Regions from separate parts of the Streptomyces sp. SCSIO ZS0520 genome, predicted to be linked through region 1. Evidence: riboswitches for the same ligand, from Rfam matches in the RefSeq annotation. Region 1 holds a riboswitch; each other region holds the start of a gene.
What was found. Region 1 has a riboswitch for thiamine pyrophosphate ahead of thiC (phosphomethylpyrimidine synthase ThiC). Riboswitches for the same ligand answer to the same signal wherever they lie in the genome.
Positions count from the first base shown of each region.

Region 2: another riboswitch for thiamine pyrophosphate. It lies ahead of thiO (glycine oxidase ThiO); the one in region 1 lies ahead of thiC (phosphomethylpyrimidine synthase ThiC).
Region 3: another riboswitch for thiamine pyrophosphate. It lies ahead of MID12_RS05910 (thiamine ABC transporter substrate binding subunit); the one in region 1 lies ahead of thiC (phosphomethylpyrimidine synthase ThiC).

Region 1 is NZ_CP092644.1:4,137,890-4,141,127, reverse strand. Features, by position in the region: gene thiC (phosphomethylpyrimidine synthase ThiC) at 1-1,514, opposite strand, end outside; TPP riboswitch at 1,507-1,670, opposite strand; gene MID12_RS16070 (YibE/F family protein) at 1,741-3,189, shown strand.
Region 2 is NZ_CP092644.1:6,399,746-6,402,983, forward strand. Features, by position in the region: gene thiS (sulfur carrier protein ThiS) at 1-147, opposite strand, end outside; gene thiO (glycine oxidase ThiO) at 291-1,466, opposite strand; TPP riboswitch at 1,461-1,572, opposite strand; gene MID12_RS25850 (hypothetical protein) at 1,656-2,024, shown strand; gene MID12_RS25855 (NAD(P)/FAD-dependent oxidoreductase) at 2,069-3,238, shown strand, end outside.
Region 3 is NZ_CP092644.1:1,750,690-1,753,927, reverse strand. Features, by position in the region: gene rlmN (23S rRNA (adenine(2503)-C(2))-methyltransferase RlmN) at 1-747, shown strand, start outside; TPP riboswitch at 902-1,027, shown strand; gene MID12_RS05910 (thiamine ABC transporter substrate binding subunit) at 1,102-2,178, shown strand; gene MID12_RS05905 (ABC transporter permease) at 2,294-3,238, shown strand, end outside.

The sequences.
Region 1 (3,238 bases):
TCCCAGCGGAACTCGAACCGCGCGTCGGACAGGGCGTCGTCCCACTCCTGGGCTCCGGGGTGGCCCTTGGCGAGGTCCGCGGCGTGGGCGGCGATCTTGTAGGTGATGACGCCGGTCTTCACGTCGTCCCGGTTGGGCAGGCCCAGGTGTTCCTTGGGGGTGACGTAGCAGAGCATGGCCGTGCCCCACCAGCCGATCATCGCGGCGCCGATGCCGGAGGTGATGTGGTCGTAGGCCGGGGCGACGTCGGTGGTCAGCGGGCCGAGGGTGTAGAAGGGGGCCTCCTCGCAGATCTCCTGCTGGAGGTCGATGTTCTCCTTGATCTTGTGCATCGGGACATGGCCCGGGCCCTCGATCATGGTCTGCACCTCGTGCCGCCGGGCGATGCGGTTCAGCTCGCCGAGGGTGTGCAGCTCGGCGAACTGCGCCTCGTCGTTGGCGTCCGCGATGGAGCCGGGGCGCAGCCCGTCGCCGAGCGAGTACGTGACGTCGTAGGCGGCGAGGATCTCGCAGAGCTCCTCGAAGTGCGTGTAGAGGAAGCTCTCCTGGTGGTGCGCCAGGCACCAGGCGGCCATGATCGAGCCGCCGCGGGAGACGATGCCGGTCTTGCGGTTGGCGGTGAGCGGGACGTGGGCCAGGCGTACGCCCGCGTGGACCGTCATGTAGTCCACGCCCTGCTCGGCCTGTTCGAGGACGGTGTCCTTGTAGATCTCCCAGGTCAGCTCCTCGGCGCGGCCGTCGACCTTCTCCAGCGCCTGGTAGAGCGGCACCGTGCCGATCGGCACGGGGGAGTTGCGCAGCACCCACTCGCGGGTGGTGTGGATATTGCGGCCGGTGGACAGGTCCATGACCGTGTCGGCGCCCCAGCGGGTCGCCCAGGTCATCTTCTCGACCTCCTCCTCGATGGAGGAAGTGACCGCCGAATTGCCGATGTTGGCGTTGACCTTCACCAGGAACCGCTTGCCGATGATCATCGGCTCGCTCTCGGGGTGGTTGATGTTGGCGGGCAACACCGCCCGCCCGGCGGCGAGTTCGGCCCGCACCACCTCCGGTGCGACGTTCTCCCGCAGGGCGATGTACTCCATCTCCGGGGTGATCTCCCCGCGCCGCGCGTACGCGAGCTGGGTCACCGCAGCGCCGGTGCGGCTGCGGCGCGGGCTCCGGCTGCCGCCCGGGAAGAGGGCGTCGAGGTTGCGCAGGCCCGCGGCATGCGGCTTGAGCCCGTCGTCCTCGGGGCGCACCGGGCGGCCCCGGTACTCCTCGGTGTCCCCGCGCTCGGCGATCCACGCCGCCCGCAGCGGCGGCAGCCCGCGGCGCACATCGGTCTCCGCGGCGGGGTCGGTGTACGGGCCGGAGGTGTCGTACAGCGTGACGGCGGATCCGTTGGTGAGGTGCACCTGACGGACCGGTACGCGCAGACCGGGGCGGGAGCCCTCGACGTACGCCTTGTGCCAGCCCGCGGCCTTGCCGCCCTCGGTGTCCTGGGCAGGCGTGTGTGCATCCTGAACGGTCATCAGACCTACTCCCTACGCCGGCATTACCCGGTAACAGGTTCGGCGGTCGACGCAGCCAAGTCCCCTCCGGCTTCCGGCACGTGTCCGACGTGCCTGCCGGGTACGGAGGTTCAGCGCCCTCTCAGCCCGGTGCTCCGAGCTCCCGCGTTGTGCAAAGTGCCCCCACGCTAACGCCCCCGCGGGCGTGCTGAACAGTGCGCCCCCGGCTTCTTGCGATGATCGGCGGGTGACGACGACGCAGCAGCCCCCGAATCCGCCCTCCGGACCGCCGCCCGGACGGGGTGGCGGCGGGCCCGACGACGGCGCGGGCGCGGACGGCCCGGGCGGCCACGGCGGCCCCCCGCACGCGCACGGCCACAGCCACGGGCACGGGCCCGCCGCCCCGGTCTCCCGCCATCTGCGCCGGGTGATCGCCGCGGTGCTGATCCCCTTCACCGCCGCGGTCGCCGTCGGCCTGCTCGTGCTGTGGCCGGGGAGCGCCCCCGACCACAAGCGCACCGGCGTCGGCTTCGACCGGCAGACGCAGTCCGCCGAGGTCACCCGCCTGGAGAAGGTCGACTGCTCCTCGGTGAACCCCTCCGCGGACACCCCGAACGGCGACACCTCCACCGCCGAGGGCACCTCGGCCCAGCAGCAGGCGAAGGGCCGTTGCGGCAAGGCGACCGTGCAGGTCACCAGCGGCAAGGACAGCGGGCGCACCTTCACCGAGATCGTGCAGCCGGACTCGCCGCGGCAGTTGCACGAGGGGCAGAAGGTCGTCGTCGCCTACGCCCCGGACGCGCCCCGTGAACTCCAGTACTCCGTCACGGATGTCGACCGCGAGCCGCCGATGTGGGTGCTCGCGGCGCTCTTCGCGCTCGCGGTGGTCGTGGTGGGCCGGCTGCGCGGGGTGATGGCGCTGATCGCGCTCGCGGTCAGCTTCGCGGTGCTCACCCTGTTCATCCTCCCGGCGATCCTGCAGGGCTCGAATCCCCTGCTGGTGGCGGTGGTCGGGGCGAGCGCGATCATGCTGGTGGCGCTCTATCTGTGCCACGGGCTGACCGCGCGGACCTCGGTGGCGGTGCTCGGCACCCTGGTCTCGCTGCTGCTGATCGGGCTGCTCGGCTCGCTGTTCATCGGCTGGGCCTCGCTGACCGGCAACACCGACGACAACACCGGCCTGATCCACGGCCTCTACCCGGACCTCGACATGAGCGGCCTGCTGCTCGCGGGGGTCATCATCGGCTCGCTCGGCGTCCTCGACGATGTCACCGTCACCCAGACCTCGGCGGTCTGGGAACTGCACCAGGCGGACCCGGCGATGGGCCGCCGGAAGCTGTACCGCGCGGGCATCCGGATCGGCCGCGACCACATCGCCTCCGTGGTCAACACCCTCGTCCTCGCCTACGCCGGTGCCGCGCTGCCGCTGCTGCTGCTCTTCTCGATCGCGCAGTCGAGCGTGGGCACGGTGGCCACCAGCGAGCTGGTCGCCGAGGAGATCGTGCGCACCCTCATCGGCTCGATCGGGCTGGTCGCCTCGGTGCCGGTGACCACGGCGCTGGCCGCCCTGGTGGTCTCGGCCGACCGTCCCGGCGGTCAGGGCTCCCCCGCGGCGGGCGGCGCGGCACCCGGCGGCAGCAGCGCCCCGGGGCGCGCGGCGGTACTCGGGGGGCGCGGACGGCGCCGCAAGCGCTGAGGCGGCCGCCCGGGGCGCCCGGGCGGCGCAGGAGCAAAAGCGTTACGGC
Region 2 (3,238 bases), 2.3 Mb from region 1:
GGTGGCCGCCCACTCGCCGCGCGGCACCACCGTCTCGTTGAGCGCGGCGGCCACCCCCGAGGGCGCCGTGGTCAGCGCGGCGACGAGGCCGCCGAGGCTGGTGGCCGGGTCGAGGTCCCGGCGGGCGCCGTTGACGGTGACGCTCAGACGCGGGGGCCCGGCGGGGCGTGCGGGCGCGGGCTCGCCGGGGAGCGCGGCCGGGGTGAGGTCGCCGGTCCGGTCGGTATGTACGGTCGGTTCCGGGTGGTCCGGGTGGTCCGGGTGTGTCGGCTCGGGGTGTGCGGGCTCGTTCATACGGGCTGCTCCGTGAGTGCCGTGCGGAATCGCTGGGGGCTGAACGCGCGTGCCTCCTCCGGCAGTTCACCGGTGACAAGGGCATGCGCCAGGACGTCGCCGGTGACCGGGGTGAGCAGGACGCCGTTGCGGTGGTGGCCGGTGGCGAGCAGGAGCCCCGGCAGTGCGGTGGGGCCGAGCAGCGGGGCGTTGTCCGGGGAGGCGGGGCGCAGTCCCGCGCGGGTCTCGGTGAGCGGCAGTTCGGTCAGCCCGGGCACCAACTCATGGGCGTCCCGCAGCAGTTCGTACACCCCGCCCGCGGTGACCGTGGTGTCCCAGCCCTGCTCCTCGCTGGTGGCGCCCACCACCAGCTCGCCGCTCTCGCGCGGGACCAGATAGACCTGGCTGCCGCGGACCACGGCGCGCACCGTCCGGCTGAGGAAGGGCGCGCGCGCCCGGGGCACCGTCAGCCGCAGCACCTGGCCCTTGACCGGGCGCACCGGCGGGCGCACCTCCTCGGGCACGCCGTCCAGGCGGCCGCTGCGGCTGCCCGCGGCGAGCACCACCCGGTCCGCGGCGAGCGCGGTGCCGTCGTCGAGGACGAGTCCGGTGGCCCGCTCGCGGACGACGGTCAGCCGCCGCGCCCCCTGCCGGTGGAAGGCCACCCCGGCGTCCCCGCAGGCCCGCAGCAGGGCGGCGGCCAGGCGGCGCGGGTCGACCTGGTGGTCCCCGTCGACGCGCAGCCCGCCGCGCACCCCGGGCGCCAGCATCGGCTCCAGGCGGCGGCACTCGCGGCCGCTGAGCCACTGCGAGGACAGGCCCGACTGCTCCTGGAGGGCGTGCAGTTCGCGCAGATGGGCCCGGTCGTCGGCGTCCAGGGCGACGGCCAGGGTGCCCGAGGCGCGGTAGCCGAGATCCTGCCCGGTGGCCTCGGTCAGCTCCCGCGCGAAGTCGGGATAGCGGGCCGCGGAGGCGAGGTTGAGGCCGAGCAGGGTCTGCTCGCCGTAGTGGAGTTCGGTGACCGCCGCCAGCATTCCGGCCGCCACCTGGGCCGCCCCGCCGCCCGGTTCGGGGTCGGCCACCGCGACCCGCAGTCCGCGCTGGGCGGCCCGCCAGGCCGTGACCAGGCCGATGATCCCGCCGCCGATCACCAGGACGTCCGCCGCGGGACCGCCCGCCGGTGCTCGCACCATCGCTCAGCTCCTCCCTTCGCCGGCATGACCCGGATCAGGTTCCTACGGTCGGAGGCCGCTCAGCCTCCCTCTCAGCCCGCTGCGACGGGCTCCCGCGAGTGCTCTACGTTGGTCAGCCTAACGCGGAGCCCTCCGGGTCCGGACACGCGCCCGGACCGGCTCCGGCCCGTCTGCGCAAGGGAGCCGCCGATGACCCGCTCGCTCGACCACGTCCGCTTCGCCCCGCTCGCCGACCAGGCCCCGGGCCAGGTGGGTACGGGCACCCGCTTCACGTACCACGAGCAGGACGGGCGGATCTGGGCCGAGTACGAGGGCGGCGACATCGTGCACGGGCGGCTCGTCGGCACCCGGGCGGGCGACCGCCTCGACTTCCGCTATGTGCAGCTCACCCGGGACGGGGAAACGGCGAGCGGGCACTGCGTCTCGCGCCTGAGCGAACTGCCCGACGGGCGGCTGCGCCTGACCGAGAGCTGGGAGTGGGAGTCGCGGCAGGGCGCCGGGACCAGCGTGGTGGAGGAGCTCGCGGGGGAGGGCGGCGTGGCGCCGGTCACGCGATGATCGTTCCTCTTACCGGCCCTGTGCCGGGTGTCTAGAGTGAGCGGATGACCGAGCAGACACGGCCTGAGCAGCCGGGGCGGGACCAGGGACAGCCGGAGCGGGTCGTCATCGCCGGGGCCGGGATGGCCGGGGTGCAGACCGCCGTCGCCCTGCGCGAACAGGGCTGGCCCGGCCGCGTCACCCTGCTCGGCGCCGAACCGCACCAGCCCTACGACCGGCCGCCGCTGTCCAAGGCGATCCTGCTCGGCAAGGCGGAGGGCTCCGCCTTCGAGGTCGACTTCGAGGCGCTCGGCATCGAGCTGCTGCTCGGCTGCGAGGTCACCGCCCTGCGGCCCGAAGTACGCACCCTGGACACCGAGTCGGGCCCGCTCGTCTACGACCGCCTGGTGCTCGCCACCGGCGCCGAGCCGGTCAGCCTGCCCGGCACCTCCGGCATCGCGGGCGTCCACCTGCTGCGCACCCTCGACGACGCGGAGCGCCTGCGCCCGGTACTGGAGCGGCAGCACCGGATCGTGGTCGTCGGCGCGGGCTGGATCGGCGCCGAGTTCGCCACCGCCGCCCGGGAGGCGGGCTGCGAGGTGACCGTCGTCGAGGCGGCCGAGGTCCCGCTCGCGGGCGCGCTGCCGCGCGAGGTGGCCGCCCCGATGGCCGCCTGGTACGCGGACGCCGGTGCCGAACTGCGCACCTCGGCGCGGGTCGCCGCCGTCGAGGAGGGCGCGGTGCGCCTCCAGGACGGTACCCGGCTCACCGCGGACGCCGTGGTCGTCGGGATCGGCGCCCGGCCCGCCACCCGCTGGCTGCGCGACAGCGGCATCGCCCTCGGCGAGGACGGCGCGGTCCTCGCCGACGAGCACCTGCGCACCTCCGCGCCCGGCGTCTGGGCGGTCGGCGACTGCGCCTCCTTCCCCTCCCGCCGCTACGGCCGCCGGATGCTGGTCCACCACTGGGACAACGCCCTGCAGGGCCCGCGCACCCTCGCCGCCAACCTCCTCGGCGAGGAACCGGCCGCCTACGACCCGGTGCCCTACTTCTGGTCCGAGCAGTTCGGCCGGTTCGTGCAGTACGCGGGGGACCACGGCGCCGCGGACACCCTGGTCTGGCGGGGCGAGCCGGACGGCGCCGCCTGGTCGGTGTGCTGGCTCCAGGCCGACCGGCTGGTGGCGGTGCTCGCCGTCGGCCGCCCGCGCGATGTCGCCCAGGGCCGCAAGATGATC
Region 3 (3,238 bases), 2.4 Mb from region 1:
ATGTGCATCTCCTCGCAGGCCGGCTGCGGCATGAACTGCCCGTTCTGCGCGACCGGTCAGGCGGGCCTGGACCGGAACCTGTCCACCGCGGAGATCGTGCACCAGATCGTCGACGGGATGCGGGCGCTGCGGGACGGGGAGATCCCCGGCGGGCCCGCGCGGCTGTCCAACATCGTCTTCATGGGCATGGGCGAGCCGCTCGCCAACTACAAGCGCGTCATCGGGGCCATCCGCCGCCTCACCGACCCCGAGCCGGACGGCCTCGGGCTCTCCCAGCGCGGCATCACCGTGTCCACCGTGGGCCTGGTGCCCGCGATGCACCGCTTCGCCGACGAGGGCCTCAAGTGCCGCCTCGCGCTCTCCCTGCACGCCCCCGACGACGAGCTGCGCGACACCCTGGTGCCCGTCAACACCCGCTGGAAGGTCCGCGAAGTCCTCGACGCCGCCTGGGAGTACGCGGCCAAGTCGGGGCGGCGGGTCTCCGTCGAGTACGCGCTGATCCGCGACATCAACGACCAGGCCTGGCGCGGCGACCTGCTCGGCAGGCTCCTCAAGGGCAAGCGGGTGCACGTCAACCTGATCCCGCTCAACCCGACGCCGGGCTCCAAGTGGACCGCCTCCCGCCCCGAGGACGAGCGGGCCTTCGTCGACGCCATCGCGGCGCACGGCGTCCCGGTGACCGTGCGGGACACCCGCGGCCAGGAGATCGACGGGGCCTGCGGGCAGCTCGCCGCCGCCGAGCGCTGAGGGCGCCCGGGGGCGGTTGTCCACAGGCGCCGACGGTCCGAAAAGCGACGGCGGTACCCTGGGCGGCGTACCACGCACCAGCACCACTTCGAGACACGCATTCCGCAGTACACCGTCCGACATACCCACACCGGCACACACCGTGCCGGCCCACATATTCCGACAGGGGAGCGCCACAGCGCTGAGAGTGCGGCACGGACCGGGCGACCGGGCCGATGGCCGCAGACCCTCTGAACCTCGCCCGGGTCATTCCGGGTAGGGAGTTCGGACACTTCTCCAGCTGTTGCGCCCTGCCCGCGGCCACCCGCCGCGGGCAGGGCCGCGTCTCTTCCTGGTCAGCCCAGGAGGAATCCAGTGAGCACCACCAAGAACTGCCTGGCCGCCGTCCTCGCCGCGGGGCTCGGCCTCGGCACGCTGACCGCCTGCGGGGACTCCGGGGACTCCGGCGGCGACTCCGGGAACGTCACCCTGGTCACCCACAGCTCCTTCGCGGTCTCCAAGGACGTCCTGAAGGAGTTCGAGCGCACGTCCGGCTACAAGGTGCGCGTCCTCAAGGACGGCGACGCCGGGCGCGCCGTCAACAAGGCCCTGCTCACCAAGGACAACCCGCAGGGCGACGTCTTCTTCGGCGTCGACAACACCCTGCTGTCCCGCGCCCTGGACGGCGGTCTCTTCCAGCCGTACAAGAGCCCCGCGCTGTCCTCGCTGGACGCGGACACCCGGCTCGACCCGAAGCACCGGGTCACGCCCGTCGACACCGGCGACATCTGCGTCAACTACGACAAGAAGTTCTTCAGCGAGAAGAAGCTGGCGCCGCCGAAGAGCTTCGCCGACCTCGCGAAGCCCGCGTACAAGGACCTGCTCGTCACCGAGAACGCGGGCAGTTCCTCGCCCGGGCTCGGCTTCCTGCTCGCCAGTGCCGCCGAGTACGGGGACCAGGGCTGGCAGGGCTACTGGAAGAAGCTGAAGGCCAACGGGATCAAGGTCGTCGACGGCTGGGACCAGGCCTACAACGAGGAGTTCTCCGGCTCCGCGGGCGGCCGCAAGGCGGGCGGCGAGCGTCCGCTGGTCGTCTCGTACGCCTCCTCGCCGCCCGCCGAGGTGGTCTTCGCCGACCCGCGGCCGAAGACCGCGCCCACCGGGGTCGCCACCGGGACCTGCTTCCGGCAGATCGAGTTCGCCGGACTGCTCGCGGGCGCCCGCAACACCGAGGGCGGCAAGGCGCTCGTCGACTTCTTCGCCTCCAAGGCCTTCCAGGAGGACATGCCGCTGAACATGTTCGTCAACCCGGTGCGGGCGGGCGCGAAGGTCCCGGCCGTCTTCACCGAGCACGGCACCGCGGTGGAGGACCCGCACACCCTGGCCCCCGGGAAGATCGCCGAGAAGCGCGACGACTGGGTCACGTCGTGGACCTCGCTCGTGCTGAAGTGAGCACACCGACGTGACGCACACCGATGTGACGCGTACCGAGGCGACCGGCGCGACGGCCCCGCCCCGGGTGCCGCGCCGGCCGCAGCGGCGCCGGAGCGCGGCGCGGCTCGGTCTGATGGCCGTGCCCGCCGTGTTCTTCGCGCTGTTCTTCGCCTACCCGGTCGCCGCGATCGTCGGGCGCGGCCTGAGGGACGGCGGCCACTGGCAGTTCGGGCGCCTGACGCAGGTGCTCGGCGACGCCGGGATCCGGCAGGTGCTGTGGTTCACCACCTGGCAGGCGCTCGCCTCCACCGCGCTCACCCTGCTGATCGCGCTGCCCGGCGCCTATGTGCTCGCCCGGCTCGACTTCCCCGGCAAGAGCCTGCTGCGGGCCCTGGTCACCGTGCCGTTCGTGCTGCCCACCGTCGTCGCGGGCACCGCCTTCCTGGCCCTCCTCGGCCGCGGCGGACTCCTCGACGACCTGTGGGGGGTGCGCCTGGACACCACCGTCTGGGCCATCCTGCTCGCCCATGTCTTCTTCAACTACGCGGTCGTGGTCCGCACCGTCGGCGGGCTCTGGTCCCAGCTCGACCCCCGGCAGGAGGAGGCCGCGCGGATGCTCGGCGCCTCCCGGGCCGCCGCCTGGCGCACCGTCACCCTGCCCGCGCTCGGCCCGGCCGTCGCCGCCTCGGCGCTGATGGTCTTCCTGTTCACCTTCACCTCCTTCGGCGTCGTCACCATCCTCGGCGGCCCCGCGTACGCCACCCTCGAAGTGGAGATCTACCGGCAGACCGCGGACGTCTTCGACCTGCCGACCGCGGCCGTGCTGACCCTGGTGCAGCTCACCGCGGTCGCGCTGATCCTCGCCGTGCACGCCTGGACCGTGCGCCGCAGGGAGAGCACGCTGCGCCTGCTCGCGCCCGAGTCCACGGCGCGCGCGCCGCGCGGGGCCGGGCAGTGGGCGCTGCTCGCCGGGGTGCTGCTCAGCGTCCTGCTGCTGCTCCTGCTGCCGCTGGCGGTGCTCGTCCAGCGCTCCTTCGACACCGCTGCCGGATACGGACTCGGCTACTACCGGGCGCTG